DNA from 2 places in the Rhodoferax sp. GW822-FHT04A08 genome. Region 1 is predicted to be linked to the other one. Evidence: riboswitches for the same ligand, from Rfam matches in the RefSeq annotation. Region 1 holds a riboswitch; the other holds the start of a gene.

Region 1 (7,552 bases):
GGATCAGGAAAGTCGTGGCGCCTGCTATGTATAGATCCATGCGATGCGTAATCACACCGCCTAAGCCGATCTGCCTCTCAGTTATTGCAAAAAGCCCATGCTTGCCTTCTTGCCACCAGCTCTTGGCACGTCGATTGCGCGCACGGTGTCGCTGCGGTCCAGGCGGGCATTGCCAAAGCCAGTCATCCAGGCGCGGCGCATGTCACGTGGGGCGCACTCGCTCAGGATGTCGAGTACATCGTCCAAAGGCTCGGGCGCAAAGTGCTCGCCCCAGCCGTGTTCACTGCGAATGGACTTGTACAGATTGCGGGCAATCTGCCTTGCTGCTTCCGGCGATGGCGGTAGCACTTCGAACACATTCATGCGATTGAGAATGGGCTCGGGGATGCAGCGTTCGTCATTGGCAGTGGTGATCCAGATCACCTGGCTGGCGTCTACCGCCACCTCGGCAAATTCATCGGTGAAGGCTTTGGCGGTGTCATGCTCGAGCAGGCTGTAGAGCGCACCCAGGGGATCGTATTGCGCGTCTGCCGCCGCCTTGTCAATCTCGTCCACCACGATCACCGGATTGGCGTATTCGCCGTCCACCAGTGCCTCGAATACCTTGCCCGGCTTGGCTCCCTTCCATTGCGAGGATGCACCCGAGAGCAGCCAGCCTGCGGTCATTGAGCTCATGGGCACCAGAGTCATGCCGGTGCCCAGCAGGTCCGCCAGCTTCTTGGCGAAGTGCGTCTTGCCGATGCCGGGCTGACCCAGCAGCAGAATGGGCGTCACCTCAATGCCATCCGTGCAATCCTGGGCCAGCGCCACGTGGCGCTTCACGTCGTCCAGCACTTCCGTGAAATTCGGCAGTGACTGGTACAGCTCACTCATATCCGGAACGCCCGAGGGCTTGACCTGGAAGCGCTCCGGTCCGCGCTCCAGCATACGCTGATAGGTGGTGCGCAGGTTGTCGTGCTCGTTGCCCTGCAGCTTGGCGAGTTTGCGTTCAACCTCCTGCGTCTGGAACACCTGACGCATTTGCGCCACGGGTAAACGGAACGGTGGTGATTGCGGGACCAGACTGCCAGATGCCATGGAGACCTCCTGTGCAAAATTCCTTTAAACAATGCGCTGATTTCTATTCAAGCACAGGCACAGGCGCTGCACGCGCCATACGGGAATTTTTTTAAACGATGTTGACAATTTGCCACTGCCCGCGGGAGGTGGCGCGTGGCGTCAGAAGTTCACCGCGGGGCGCATCTCGGTGGGGCGCACATATTGCCAACGGCCCAGGCAGCAGGCGCACACCAGTGCGCCCAGACAAGTCAGCCCCATCACGGTAAGCGGATGCTGCCAGGCTCCTTCATAGGCGCCGAACAGACAGATCTTCATGGCGCGTACCACCCAGGTCAGAGGTAGCCAGGGACTGATCTCGCTGAACAACGTGCCACTGAGTTCCACTGGCAGGATGCCGCCCGAGCTGGAGAGCTGCACAGCCAGGAAAATCATCGACAGGGCCTTGCCCGCGTCCCCCATGGCACGGGTGAGCGCCATGACGATGCACAGAAAGGTAATGGCCGAGAGCGCCAGCGTGATCGTGAAGAGCGCTGGCATGGCCACGGGTATGCGCAGGCCAAACACCACCAGCGCATACAGCAAGGCGGCTTGCAGCAGCACGATCACCAGCGGAACCGTGATCTTGCCCAGGAGTTTGGCCGAGCCGGAGAAGTGTTGCGCCCGCACCGGCAGCAACCGCACATGGATGAGAAAGGCGGCCACGCCCGCACCCAGCCACAGGGACGCAGGGATGATGTTGGGCGCAAAGCCGCTGCCGCTGTTGGGTACGGGCGCCTCCACTTCCACCACCGGGCTGACGGAGTTGGCCAGCCCTTGGGCACTGCCGTCCGGTTTTTCCACCGCAGGAGGCAGCGAGGAGGCCAGCAACTCCAGCCCGGCGCTCAGGCGTGCGGCGCCTTGTTGCGCCGTGACGGCGCCGCTTGCCAGTGCGGTGTTGGCCGCCTGCAGCGTATCGGTGCCCTTGTCCAGCTCGTCCAGCAGGCTGTCCTCCGGCAGTTTGGTCACCATGGTGCGCAGGCCCTGGTTCATGGCGCGCACGCCAGTGGTCAGGGCACCGACGCCGCTACTGAGTGCGTCGGCGCCTTCGGCCAACTTGCCCTGCGCCTCCAGCGCGGTCTGCAATCCTGCATCGAGTTGGGTCACGCCGCTGTGCAACTGGTCCAGGCTCTCTGCCACCTTGCTCGGCACCAGAATGCTGTCGTGTGCCTGGTCGCGAAACGCGGCCACGCTGGTGCGTATGGCCTGGCTGCCGGTCTTGAGTTCGACCATGCCTTTGGACAACTCGACGTGGCCTGCGGCCATCTGCTCGGCGCCGCTCCTGAGACGGTCCAGATCGGAGCCGCGCGGATGCTTGGCATCCATGGTGCGCAGGCCGTTGGCCAGTTGGCGCACACCGCTGCTGAGCTGGTCTACACCGTTGTTGATCCGCTGAGAACCCGTGGCAGCCTGCTGCGCACCGTTTACCAGCGGGCCCATACCCTTGCTCAATTCGTGGGCTCCGGCACGCAGTTGGTCGACACCATCGCGCAGCCGTTCCACACTGCGTTGCGAACCCGCTGCGTTGAGCAATACCAGTCGCCAGCGCCGCTCGTTCAGGCTTTCATTCACGTCGTGGCCGAGCTCACGCGCAAAGCTGCGGGCCAACTGCGCACTCTCGTAGTTGTTGCCGGCTGATGTGTACACCACCAGCTTGCCCGCACCGGCCTCGTGGCCTGGTAGCGCGTTGGAGCTGAAGTCCTTGGGAATCACCAGCGCAAAGGCCAGCGCACCCTTGCGCACCTGTTCGCGCGCCTGGTCTTCCCGTTCAAAGTCCTGAAAGCCAAAGGTCTGCTTCTTGCGCAAGGTGGCGGCCACTTCCCAACCCACGTTGAATACCTGGCCACGGTATTCCACGCCCTGGTCCAGGTTCACCAGGCCTACCGGCAAGGCAATGGCACGCGCAGCCGGGTCCCACACACTGGAGAGGTAGATAAAGCAGTAGAACGCAGGGATGCAGGCCACCAGAAACGTGGCCGCAATCAGGCGCGGGTAGCGGATGAAAGACTGCACTTCCAGGCGCAGGATCAGAAGAATTTGTGACAGCCAAGGCATGGCCCATTGTGACGCAGCCCGGCCTGATCTGCTCAGGCCGCAGTGTTGACCCCATGCCCGATGCACCCCATACTTTGCACCGCTGTCGCCCGTCCAACCAACTACCCGATTGCCTATGTCTACCTTGAACGAAGAGCAGGCCCGCGCCTACATGCACAAACTCCTGGCCGCCATGAGCCAGGCCGGTGGGTCGGATCTGTTCATTGCCAACGACTTTCCCCCCAGCATGAAGGCCCACGGCAGCATGCAGCCGCTGACCAACCAGAAGCTCAACGGTGAGATGACCAAGATGTTCGCCCACTCCCTGATGAACGAGAAGCAGCGCGCCGAGTTCGCCAAGGAGATGGAATGCAACTTTGCCATCAGCATTCCCGGCGTGTCGCGTTTTCGCGTCAACGTCTATGTGCAGCAGCAGAACGTGGCCATGGTGGTGCGCACCATTGCCTCCGAGATTCCCAATTTCGAGAAGCTCTCGCTGCCGCCCGTGCTCAAGGACGTCATCATGAACAAGCGCGGGCTGGTGCTGGTGGTCGGCGGCACCGGCTCAGGCAAATCCACCTCGCTGGCCGCCATGATCGACTACCGCAACCACACCTCGGCCGGGCACATCATCACGGTGGAAGACCCGGTGGAATACGTGCATGTCTCCAAGAAGTCGCTGGTGAGCCACCGCGAAGTGGGCGTGGACACCCACAGCTGGCACCATGCGCTGAAGAACACCTTGCGCCAGGCGCCGGACGTGATCCTGATCGGCGAGATCCGCGACCCCGAGACCATGGAGCACGCCATCGCCTTTGCCGAGACCGGCCACCTGTGCCTGGGTACCTTGCACGCCAACAGCGCCAACCAGGCCATAGACCGCATCATCAACTTCTTCCCCGAAGACCGGCGCAACCAGTTGCTAATGGACCTGTCGGCCAATCTGCGCGCCATCATCTCGCAGCGGCTGGTGCGCACCGAAGACGGCAAGGGGCGCAAGGCAGCCATCGAAATCCTGCTCAACACGCCCACGATTGCCGAGCGCATTTTCAAAGGCCAGTTCGGCGACATCAAGACCATCATGGAACGATCGCGCGAACTGGGCATGCGCACCTTTGACTGGGCCCTGTACGAACTGTATGACGAGGGCCACATCAGCTTCGAGGAAGCCATCCGCAATGCCGACTCCGCCAACGAGCTGCGCCTGGCCATCAAGCTCAAGAGCCGCCGTGGCGAGCCGCCCGGCGCGGACGGCCCAACCCTGTCTTTCGACAAGGAACCCACGCCCGAAGAGCTCGAAGCCATGCGCCAGGAGGAGCAGCGCAAACAGGCCGAGCGCAAGCGTCAGCTGGAGAACGATGAACTGGAGCGCAAGCTCAAGGAAAAGGGCCTGGACAGCCGTTTCACCGACAGCCGCATCAGCACCCAATAGCACGTGTTAACCCTATTGACCACCCGCGTCGCAGGGTGTACGCGCGACGTCGCTTTCGCATAGGTCCATTTGAATCTCCCTGTGGTCTCATTCACCACGTTCTAGGTGCCTGGCGGAAATTCTCCATCGGGATAATTGGGAAGCCGGTGTGATACCGGCGCTGCCCCCGCAACGGTAACGATGCCTCCAGTCCCGACAGGATGGCATCGAAGCCCGGAAACCAGCCTGGAAACACTGGATTTCGGCTGATCGCGGCGGGCGGTCAAGAGGCTGAGCACACGGGGCGTGTCAGACTACGTCACCTTCCGTGTTGTCCTCTTGCATCACCATGCGTTCAGTCCTCTTGTTTTTTTAAGGACTCACATGGACACACGCACCAAGATGCTCCATCTGCTTCGCAGCAGACGGGACGGTTTCACTCTGGAACAGCCCTTTTACATCGACCCCGACTTCTACAAGCAGGACCTGGACCTGATCTGGTACCGCGACTGGCTTTTTGTCGGGCACAACTGCGAGGTCACCAAGCCGGGTAGCTACTTCACGGTTCAGGTGGGCGACTACCCCATTGTGGTGGTGCGTGGACGGGACGGGCAAATCAGAGCTTTTCACAACTCCTGCCGCCACCGCGGCAGCCGGGTCTGCGCATCGCACCGTGGCACGGCGGCCCGTCTGGTCTGCCCTTACCACCAATGGACCTACGACCTGGATGGCTCACTCGTCTTTGCGCGGCAGATGCCTGAGGACTTTGACAAGGCGGAGTTCGGTCTGAAACCCGTTGCTTGCGAAGATGTGGGTGGCTACATCTTCATCTGTCTGGCGCAAACCCCGATGGACTTCGAGCCGTTCCGGCAAATGGTGGAGCCGTATTTCGCACCGCACCGCCTGACCGATGCAAAGATCGCTTTCGAGTCGACCATCATCGAGAAGGGCAACTGGAAGCTCGTGTGGGAAAACAACCGCGAGTGCTACCACTGCGCGGCAAACCATCCGGCGCTGTGCAAGACCTTCCCCGAGGCGCCGACCGTCACCGGCGTGGAGGGCGCGGAAAACGATCCGGAGATGTTGGCGCATTGGGACCGCTGCGAGGCGGCAGGTCTGCCTTCGCGTTTTCGCATAGACCAGGCCGGACAGTACCGCACAAGCCGCGCGCCGTTGTTGGGTGACAGTGTCAGCTACACCATGAGTGGCCAGCGTGCGGTACGCAACAATCTGTCTGACGGTGTCTCTACGGACCGCATTGGAACGCTGCTGCTGTTCCACTATCCCACCACATGGAACCATGTGCTGGGCGACCATGCGGTCACCTTCCGGGTAATGCCCATCAGTGCCACGGAGACGGCGGTCACCACCAAATGGCTGGTGCACAAGGACGCGGTCGAAGGGGTCGACTACGACCTCAAGGAACTGACCAAGGTCTGGATCGAGACCAATGACGAAGACCGGCGCATCGTCGAAGAGAACGCGTTTGGCATCAAGTCGCCAGCCTATGAGCCGGGCCCCTATTCCGAGATGCACGAAGGCGGCGTGGTCCAGTTTGTGGACTGGTACGCCGGCTTCATGGCGCAACGTCTGGCCGAAATCGAAAAGCCCAAGCTGGGTAAGGTAGTTTGAGGAGCATGAGATGAACGCTGTGACGCATGCAGGCAATTTCCGGACACTTGATGAGATGGAGCCCTGGAACGACAGTCAGCAAGGGCTGGAGGTGATCTCCGTCGTCGACGAGGCGCCGGGGGTGAAGACCTTCACGTTCCGTTCCGACACGCTTAGTTGGTTTCGTTACAAGCCCGGGCAATTCATTACGCTGCAGCTGCCGGCGCAGGACGGCGTTCTGAACCGGACCTACACCCTGTCGTCCAGTCCGTCGCGGCCCCATGCCATAGCGGTGACAGTGAAGGCACAGCCCGGTAGCGTAGGAACGCAATGGATGTTCGACAACGTGAAGTCAGGTTCCCGGCTCAAGGCCATGGGGCCGTACGGCGACTTCACGCTGCACAAGCATCCGGCGGCAAAGTACCTGTTCATCTCGGCGGGCTCGGGCATCACGCCCATGATGTCGATGCTGCGCTGGCTGTACGACTGCGCGCCCGGCGCCGATGTGGTGTTCGTGAACTGCGCTCGCGCGCCGGAAGAGATTGTCTTCCGACGGGAACTGGAGTTGCTGGGCAGTCAGATGCCGGGCCTGTCGCTGCGCTTCCTGGTGGAGCAAAGGTCGTTGCGGGAAAGCTGGCCGGGCTTTGTCGGGCGCATTGATGCGCTGCCACTCACACAGATGGCGCACGATATCCAGCAACGTGAGGTGTTCTGCTGCGGCCCCGATCCCTTCATGCGCACCGTGCAAGGCATGCTGAAGTCTGCGCAATTTGATATGTCGCGCTACCACCAGGAGAGTTTTGGTGCAGCCGAAGCCGAAGTGCTTGGCACGCACGCCGCCGCGGGTGAAGCCCAGCAAGCGGCACCGGCGACATTGCCCATTCGCTTCATGGACTCCAACCTGCAGGGGGAGTGCCTGCCCGGGAAAACGGTTCTGCAAACGGCGCGTGCCAGTGGCGTTCGCATTTCTGCAGCTTGCGAATCGGGCATTTGCGGCACCTGCCGGGTGCGCAAGATATCCGGCGAGGTCTCCATGAGCCACAACGGCGGCATTCTGGACGAAGACATCGCGGAGGGCTACATCCTGGCCTGCTGTGCAAGACCCACAACCGCGCTGGAAATAGAGGCCTGAGTCCCGTTTGCGTACACTACGGGCCGCAATCGCAGGCCGTGAGAGCATGGCCTGCGACCATCCCGTATCTGTATGAAAGAGTTGATGCAAACCTCCACGCCTTCGCGCTACACCCGCGCCCAGCAGCTGCCCGAGATTCTGGACCAGCGGATCATGATTCTGGACGGCGCCATGGGCACCATGATCCAGCGTTTCAAGCTGAGCGAAGCACAGTACCGGGGCCAGCGCTTCAAGGATTTCCACAAGGACGTGAAGGGCAACAACGAGTT
Region 2 (7,552 bases), on a different contig from region 1:
CGCGCGCCAGCGCCAGCGTCAGCAACACCGCTGCCACGGCGCCACCAAATGCGGCACCGGTCAGGCCCAGGCGCACCCAGATGCTGCTGGAAAACACGCTGACGGCGCCACCGCCGTCACTCATCATGCTGCCGCCCACCATGCCCGCTGCGCCGCCCATGCTGGCCAGGGCCAGGGCCACGCCCAGCGAGGCGCCGGATGCGCTGCCCAACAGATAGGGATCAGCCAGCGGGTTGCGAAACAGGCCTTGCGCCAGCGCCCCGGCCAGGCCCAGCAAGGCACCTGCTGCCAGTGCCCCCACGGTGCGCGGCATGCGGATGTCCCAGACGATCTGGTGAGCCATGGCACGCTCCACCTCACCGGACTGCGAACCCCACAAAGTACCTACGGTGTTCTCAAACCCGGCGCTGCCAATGCACAGGCCCAGCAGCACCATGGCTACACACACCACCACGGCCAGTGCGATCAGCCAGCCGGTGGAGGAGGCTTTCACTTGCGCACCTCGGTCTTGGCTGCGGCAGGCGCCTTATCGCTCAAGCAACGCGCCAGGATGCGCGCGCTCTCGGCCATGCGGGGACCGGGGCGCACCAGCACGTCCGACTCTTCAGACGGAAACACGCACACATGCTTCTCGCGGATGGCGCGGATATTGTTCCAGCCGGGGCGCTGCTCCATGCCTTCCAGATTGGCCTGCCCGACCATGATCAGGTCGGGGTTCTCGCGCACCACCAGCTCCGGGTTGATCTTGGGGAAAGGGCCGAGCTTGGCCGGCAGGATGTTCTTCACACCCAGCCGGGTCAGTATTTCACCAATGAACGAGGACTCGCCCGCGCCATAGGGGCCGCTGTTGACCTCGAAGTAGATGCGGGTACCCCGCACCTGGGGCGGCAGGGACTGCGCCGCCGCCGACACTCCGGCGTCGATCTCGCGCCAGATCTTCTGCGCATCGCCTACGCCCAGCAGCTGGCCCAGCTTGCCGATCACGCGCTGCACGTCCGCATGGGTCTTGGGCTCCAGGGCAAACACCGGAATACCGAGCGCGGCCAGCCGCATGGCAGAGCGTGACGACAAGGCGACCAGCACCACGTCGGGCCGCAAGGCCACGATGGCCTCGATATTGGGATCCATGCCACCGCCCACTTGCGGCAATTTGGTCACGCTCTCGGGATAGTTGGAATACCGGTCCACGCCCACCAGCCGTTGGCATTGGCCCAGGGCGCACACGGTTTCGGTCAATGCTGGCAACAGGCTGACGATGCGCTGCGGGCTGCGCTCCAGCGTAATGGTAGTACCGCGGTCATCCGTGACCTGCACGGTAGCGCGTGCCGCACCTGCCAGCATCCAACCCGTGACCAGCACAGTCAGACCGCTTGCCAACCGGAGGATCAGGGAACGCATGGAGTGTCTTTCAAAGTCAAAGGCAGGCCCGCGGCCATCAGGGTAACGCGCTTGCATTCCCGTGCCACCTCCTGGTTGAGCCGACCCAGCGCATCGACAAAGGAGCGCACCTGCGCACCCATGGGAATGACGCCCAGCCCGATTTCATTACCTACCAGTACGACCGGCCCTTTGGCTTGTGCAATAGCCGCCAGCAGATTCGCGATGTGGCGCTCTTCGGCCTGCGCATCGTGGTCCGCTTGCACGTCGCCATGGCCCACAGCGGCTTCATTCACCGTGGGTGGCATGCGCAGATTGGTCAGCCACAAGGTGAGGCAATCCACCACGACCAACGTTTGCGGCTGCGCCTGTTGCGCCAGCAACTCAGCCAGATTCACAGGCTCCTCCACGGTGCGCATGCCGGGCACGCGCGCCGCGCGGTCGGCCTGGTGGCGCGCAATACGCAGCTGCATTTCTTCGTCCCAGGGCTGCGCCGTGGCAATCAGCACGGCCTGATGCGCCGAATCGGCATCTAGCCACTGGCGCGCCAGCATTTCGGCACGGCGCGACTTGCCACTGCGCTGGCCGCCCAGAATCAGCTCACTGTGTGCAATACCTTCGCTCATCCGCGCATGCGCTCCTGCAAATCGGCATCCATCCAGGCCAGGATGTGCCGGTGGATTTTCTGCACGCCATCCGTCAGTGCGGCCGGGCCGGGCTGCAAGATGTCGGGCGACTTGATCTCGAACAATTGTCGGCCGCGCACAGCCGGGACATCTGCCCAGCCCTCACGCGCAGCCACATTGTCAGGCCGGAACTTCTTGCCGCACCAGGAGCCAAAGATGATGTCCGGGCTGCAACGCACGATTTCAGCGCCATCGGCAATGATGCGGTTCTTGCCCAGTGGCTCCAACGCCAGTTCGGCAAAGCAGTCGTCGCCACCGGCGATGCCGATCAGCTCCGACACCCAGCGGATGGCACTGATGTGCGGCGTGTCCCATTCCTCGAAGAACACTTTGGGTCGTCGCGCCCCCTGCGCCAGGCGCTCAGCCACCGTGTGCCGCATGGCCTGCAGATCGGCTTGCATGGCGTGGACGCGCTGCAGCCCCTGTTCGGACTGACCGACCATGGCAGCCACTTGGAACAGCATGGAAAAGATTTCGGACACACTGCGCTGGTTGAAAATGGTGACCTGCACACCCTGGCGTACCAGTGCCGATGCAATGTCGGCCTGCAGGTCCGAAAAGCCGAATACGCAGTCCGGCTTCAGCTCCAGAATCTTGTCAATCTTGGCGCTCAGAAAAGCGCTGACCTTGGGTTTTTCCTCACGCGCGCGGCGTGGGCGCACGGTGTAGCCGGAGATGCCCACGATGCGCTGCTCCTGCCCCAGCAGGTACAGCCATTCGGTAGTCTCCTCGGTCAGGCAGACGATGCGCTGTGGCCCCAGGGCAAAGTCCAACGGGGTCGCGCTCATGTGCCCACCCCCGTCGGAAGGAACAGCGATGCCGCGGCCGTCGGTGAAGAAGGAAACCACGCATGGAAGTAGCTGGCGCGCACCGCACCGTGCTGCCACAGCGCCTCTCCGGCCTGGGGCGATGGCTCGGTTTGCGGGCGTGCAGTACGTGCCACGGGCTGCAGCGTGGTCTCTGTGGTGGAATAGTGAAAGGTATGGCCGCGTAGCAAGCCGCCGGGCAGCTCCAGTTGCTGCGGGCCCAGGGCCGCCAACCGCGCATGCATGGTGACTTCTCCAGGCAGCAGGCCCCATAGCGCGTGGGTGAGGCCATCCGTGGTCACCAGCGTCTCAAACAGCGCCATCATGCCCCCGCATTCGGCCCACACCGGTTTGGCCGCCGCGATGTGTTGGGCCAGGCTGCTGCGGGTTTGCGCACTTCCAGCGATGCGGTCGGCGTGCAACTCCGGATAGCCACCGGGCAGCCACACGGCGTCGCAATCGGGCACCGCTTCATTGGCCAATGGCGAGAAGAAGCGCAGCGTTGCGCCCATGGACTGCAGGCAATCCAGGTTGGCTGTGTAGATAAAGCAGAACGCTGCATCGCGCGCGATGGCAATGGTCTTGCCCGCCAGCAACGCGGGCACTGCACGGGCGTCGTGCAGCAGAGGGAACTCGGTATCCCAGCGCTGCAGGTCCTGCAGGCTCATCTGCCCCAGTGGCGTGTCCTGCAGCGCGTCTGCCGCAGCATCCAGCCGGGCCATGGCATCAGGCACTTCGCTGGCCACCGTGAGACCCAGGTGGCGCTCCGGCAGCGTCATATCGGCATTGCGCATGACCGCGCCCAGCCAGTTGCGGGCCTCGGGAATGGCGTTGCGCAGCATGTAGGCGTGGCCCGTGCTGGCAACGCGATTGGCCAGTACGCCTGCCCATGGCAAGTCCTTGCGGTAGTGCTGCAGACCAAACGCCAGTGCGCCAAAAGTACCTGCCATGGCGGAAGCATCCACCACGGCCAGCACATGCAAACCAAAGCGCTGCGCCAGATCGGCCGCACTGGGCTCACCGTCGTACAGACCCATGACACCTTCGACGATGATCAGATCGGCCTCATGTGCCGCCGCCGTCAGCCGCGCCTGGCAATCCTCCTCACCTGTCATCCACAAATCGAGCTGGTAGACCGGCGCCCCGCTGGCCAGTGTGTGCCAGTAGGGATCAAGAAAATCAGGCCCGCATTTGAAAACCCGTACCCGCCGCCCCTGCCGCGCATGCAGACGCGCCAGGGCCGAGGTGATGGTGGTCTTGCCCTGGCCCGAGGCCGGGGCGGCAACCAGGATGGCGGGGCAGCGGGTAGAAGGCATCAAAACTTCAGCTTCGCAGTTGCAGTGACGGCACGACCTGCTTCCGGATAGATGGAAGTCGTCACGCCAGCGGCGGTACAACCATAGGCCTGGGTGTAGTACTTGGTATCTCCCAGGTTGCTGACGCCCAAAGCAAACTCAGCCGACTTCATGGAGTAGGAGTAACGCGCGTCGACCGTGGTGTACGACGGCATGGTGCACTTGTTGGCAAAGTCGGGGCTTTGCGACGAAACCCAGTTGACACCAAAGTTCAACAGATGGCCGGCCGCAACCTTCCAGTCCAGGCCCAGACCGGCGGTATGTGCAGGCACCAGGGCAACGTCCTTGTCGGCGTACTGGCCGGACACAAAACGGGCCTGGCGCGCTGCCGCATTCACGCGCAGTGCGACGGATGTGCTGATATCGTGACGGCCTTCAAACTCGACGCCTTCCCTGCGGGTGGGATCAAAATTGACATTGGCGCCGTCGTAGCCAAATACGGAATTGGGTCCGATGGCGGTGCCGTCGTAGCCGATCTCGTTGTTCAGATCGCTGCGGTACCAACGCAGTTCCGCGCGGCCCTTGGCATATTGCCAACGCGCACCCAGTTCCACGTCTTTGGAGGTCTGTGGCTTGAGTGAAGTGCCGGGAGTCACAAAATTGATCTCGTCCACGTTGGCAAAGCGAAAGCTCTGGCCCGTACGGCCATAGACGTGAACGCCCTGCCCCAGATCCTGCGTGAGCCCCACATCCCAGGCAGTTTGCGAGTCATCCACGCCCGTGGCAACCCCGTCGCGTGTCTTCTTGACAGTCTCATTGCGCACGCCCAGGCTCAGCCGCGTTCCCGAGGGCAGGTAACTTATATCGTCGGTAATGTAGATGGCGTTGGACTGCGATCTGGCTTTGGATGGGGCGAGATCGTCGTACTTCCAGTCGCCCATGTCCGCACCCACGGTGAAGACATTGGCAAACGTCTCACCCTTGCGTTCGTTGCGCGCACGCAGGTTGGCACTTATGGCGTCCACATTTGCATCGGAGTAGTAACTCGGGCTGTAGTAGGCCTGCTTCTTGTTGCGCTCGCCATAGTCAAACCCCAGCTTCCAGTCCTCCAGGATGGCTTCTGCAAACACACCATAGACCTCGCTCTTGATCTGACCATAGTTCACCATGGACTTTGCAGTGTGCGGATCGGCGTCATATTGGGCCGCCGTGAGTGATCCTGGCAATCCGCTGTGCAACAGGTTGCGCGCAGCCTGGGCTCCCACACGCAACCAGTCGTTGGACCATTGCACCGTAGCGTCCAGATTGTTGTTGGTGGACGCAAAATTGTCCCGGTGACCGTCGGATTTGCGCTCGGAGCCCGCTACATCCAGCGAAACGGCTCCAGCCGCCACCGTTGCGCTGGTACGAAGTTCCTGCAACCCATAGCTGCCCGTGGATGCGGATACCACTGCCGCATTGTGACGCTCCACGCCCTGGCCTGCCTTGGTGCTGATCAGAATGGCGCCGCCGGTTGCGCCTTCGCCGTACATCACGGCCGCATTGCCCCGGATGACCTCGATTCTTTGCACGGACTCAATCGGGATGATTCCCATATTGGTTCCCGACAGATCCTGTTCGTTGAGTCTGCGTCCATCCAAGATCACAACCTGGTTGCTGTCCGACGTCTGACCGAAACCACGCAGATCAACAGCGTAATTGTTGCCACCGCTGGTGTCCAGACGCCCGGGCACGCCCAGAATCTTCATGATGGCCTCGCTCACCGAGGTGGCTCCGGATGCTTCGATTTCCTGGGCGGTGATCACGCTCACTCCATAGGGAAGTGCATCCACCGATTCCGAAAAGCGGCTGGCAGTGACGACCACTTCCCTGAGAAGGTTGACGGATTGCGCCTCTGCGCCCATGGAATACGCTGCACACAGGGCAACACCAAGCACGCTGACACGTGCACCCAAAACTCTAGACTTCATATTGAAAACAACCCGACTGAATACCCTTGCTGTCTTCCCCGACGGCGTATGGGCGTAAAAGGTCGCACCAACGTGCAACCACCTGGTTGGCCGGTATCCGGGCTGATGGAACGACCCTCATCGCCTTCCCGGACACGTGTTCAAGTGTCCAGTGGCTGTGATGAAAGCTGCGTCGGAGGACGCGTCCACTTACCGTTGCGGGGGCAGCGCAGGTTAGGCTGACCTGAATAGGTCCGGCCCTCCTGCTTCCCGTTGAACTGCGGCGTGTGAACCACACCGCGAGCACCAACGAAAGCATTTTAGCCTGAGGCCCTCGCGCCAAACCCTACAATGCGACTTCTATGGTGAACAACGCGACACCCATGTCGAAACCGTCTCAAGTCGACCAAATTGCCGAGCGTGTGGAACGTTTGCTGCTGCGCTATGCCGAGGTGCAGCGCACCAACGCCCTGCTTGCCAGGCAGCTCGAACTCCTCACGCAGGAACGAGACTCCCTCAAGTCCCGTCTGAGCGCGGCCCGAGCGCGGGTGGATGCGCTGCTGGAGCGATTGCCGGAATCCACTGCACAGAAGGATGCGCCATGAACCAGCTGGAAGTGCAGATCATGGGCCAAAGCTATTTGCTGGGCTGTCCCGAAGGCGGTGAAGAGCGTCTGCGCGAAGCCGTGCAGCGGGTGGACGAAGCCATGTGCAAGATCCGAGATGCAGGCAAGGTGCGTGCGCGTGACCGCATTGCCGTGCTGGCAGCACTGAATCTGGCATTCGATCTTTCCGACAAGGGTGCTGTGGAATCCGTGGCCGTAGAAGCGGCAGCTGCGCCCTCGCAACCGGCCTCAGCTTCCGAAGACAATGCCGTGCTGCAGTCCCTGCTGACCCGCCTGGACGACGCCTTGAGCGAAGACGGCCAGCTGCTCTGAATCTTTTTGCAGCCAATCGCAGGGTGCCTGGCACGCGGCTGAAAGCTGCGCCTACAATGGAGTGGTCTGCGAAGCTCGCCGGGCTTTATATTTCCTTGAACCAATGCTCATTGAGCCTGGGCTTGGAACATTGCCACTCCAGCGTGATCATCTCGCGTCAGATGAACCCAAGGTTTGTGCTGACCTCGCCCACCTGAACCCCGGTTCAGGATGCCGGTCCGGTGGCATTCGCAGACACCTTATTCAACCCCCTTGCATGACGCTGGAACCCCAACTGATTTTCGAGCTGGCCATGCTGGGGCTCGCAGGTGGCTTTCTGGCCGGGCTGCTGGGAATCGGCGGCGGCATGGTGCTGGCTCCCTTCATCACCATCATCCTGTCCACGCGCGGCATCAGTGCCGACCTGGCGGTGAAGATGGCCATCGCCACCTCCATGTCCACCATCGTTTTCACCTCGCTCTCCAGCATGCGTGCGCATCACCAGCGTGGCTCGGTGCGCTGG

Evidence for each region. Region 1 has a riboswitch for cobalamin ahead of AC1RMF_RS21215 (aromatic ring-hydroxylating oxygenase subunit alpha). Riboswitches for the same ligand answer to the same signal wherever they lie in the genome.
Region 2: it holds a riboswitch for cobalamin, as region 1 does, so the genes downstream of both, AC1RMF_RS02465 (TonB-dependent receptor) here and AC1RMF_RS21215 (aromatic ring-hydroxylating oxygenase subunit alpha) in region 1, are expected to answer to the same signal.

What each region holds. Positions count from the first base shown of each region.
Region 1 covers NZ_JBXAMW010000014.1:45,656-53,207, forward strand. Annotated here, with positions in the region: gene AC1RMF_RS21200 (AAA family ATPase) at 82-1,077, opposite strand; gene AC1RMF_RS21205 (YhgE/Pip family protein) at 1,219-3,150, opposite strand; gene AC1RMF_RS21210 (PilT/PilU family type 4a pilus ATPase) at 3,266-4,561, shown strand; cobalamin riboswitch at 4,648-4,804, shown strand; gene AC1RMF_RS21215 (aromatic ring-hydroxylating oxygenase subunit alpha) at 4,925-6,172, shown strand; gene AC1RMF_RS21220 (FAD-binding oxidoreductase) at 6,183-7,283, shown strand; gene AC1RMF_RS21225 (homocysteine S-methyltransferase family protein) at 7,368-7,552, shown strand, end outside.
Region 2 covers NZ_JBXAMW010000001.1:526,049-533,600, reverse strand. Annotated here, with positions in the region: gene AC1RMF_RS02490 (FecCD family ABC transporter permease) at 1-466, opposite strand, end outside; gene AC1RMF_RS02485 (ABC transporter substrate-binding protein) at 490-1,398, opposite strand; gene cobU (bifunctional adenosylcobinamide kinase/adenosylcobinamide-phosphate guanylyltransferase) at 1,386-2,003, opposite strand; gene AC1RMF_RS02475 (ABC transporter substrate-binding protein) at 2,000-2,851, opposite strand; gene AC1RMF_RS02470 (cobyrinic acid a,c-diamide synthase CobB) at 2,848-4,185, opposite strand; gene AC1RMF_RS02465 (TonB-dependent receptor) at 4,185-6,134, opposite strand; cobalamin riboswitch at 6,206-6,439, opposite strand; gene AC1RMF_RS02460 (DUF904 domain-containing protein) at 6,497-6,718, shown strand; gene AC1RMF_RS02455 (cell division protein ZapA) at 6,715-7,050, shown strand; gene AC1RMF_RS02450 (sulfite exporter TauE/SafE family protein) at 7,307-7,552, shown strand, end outside.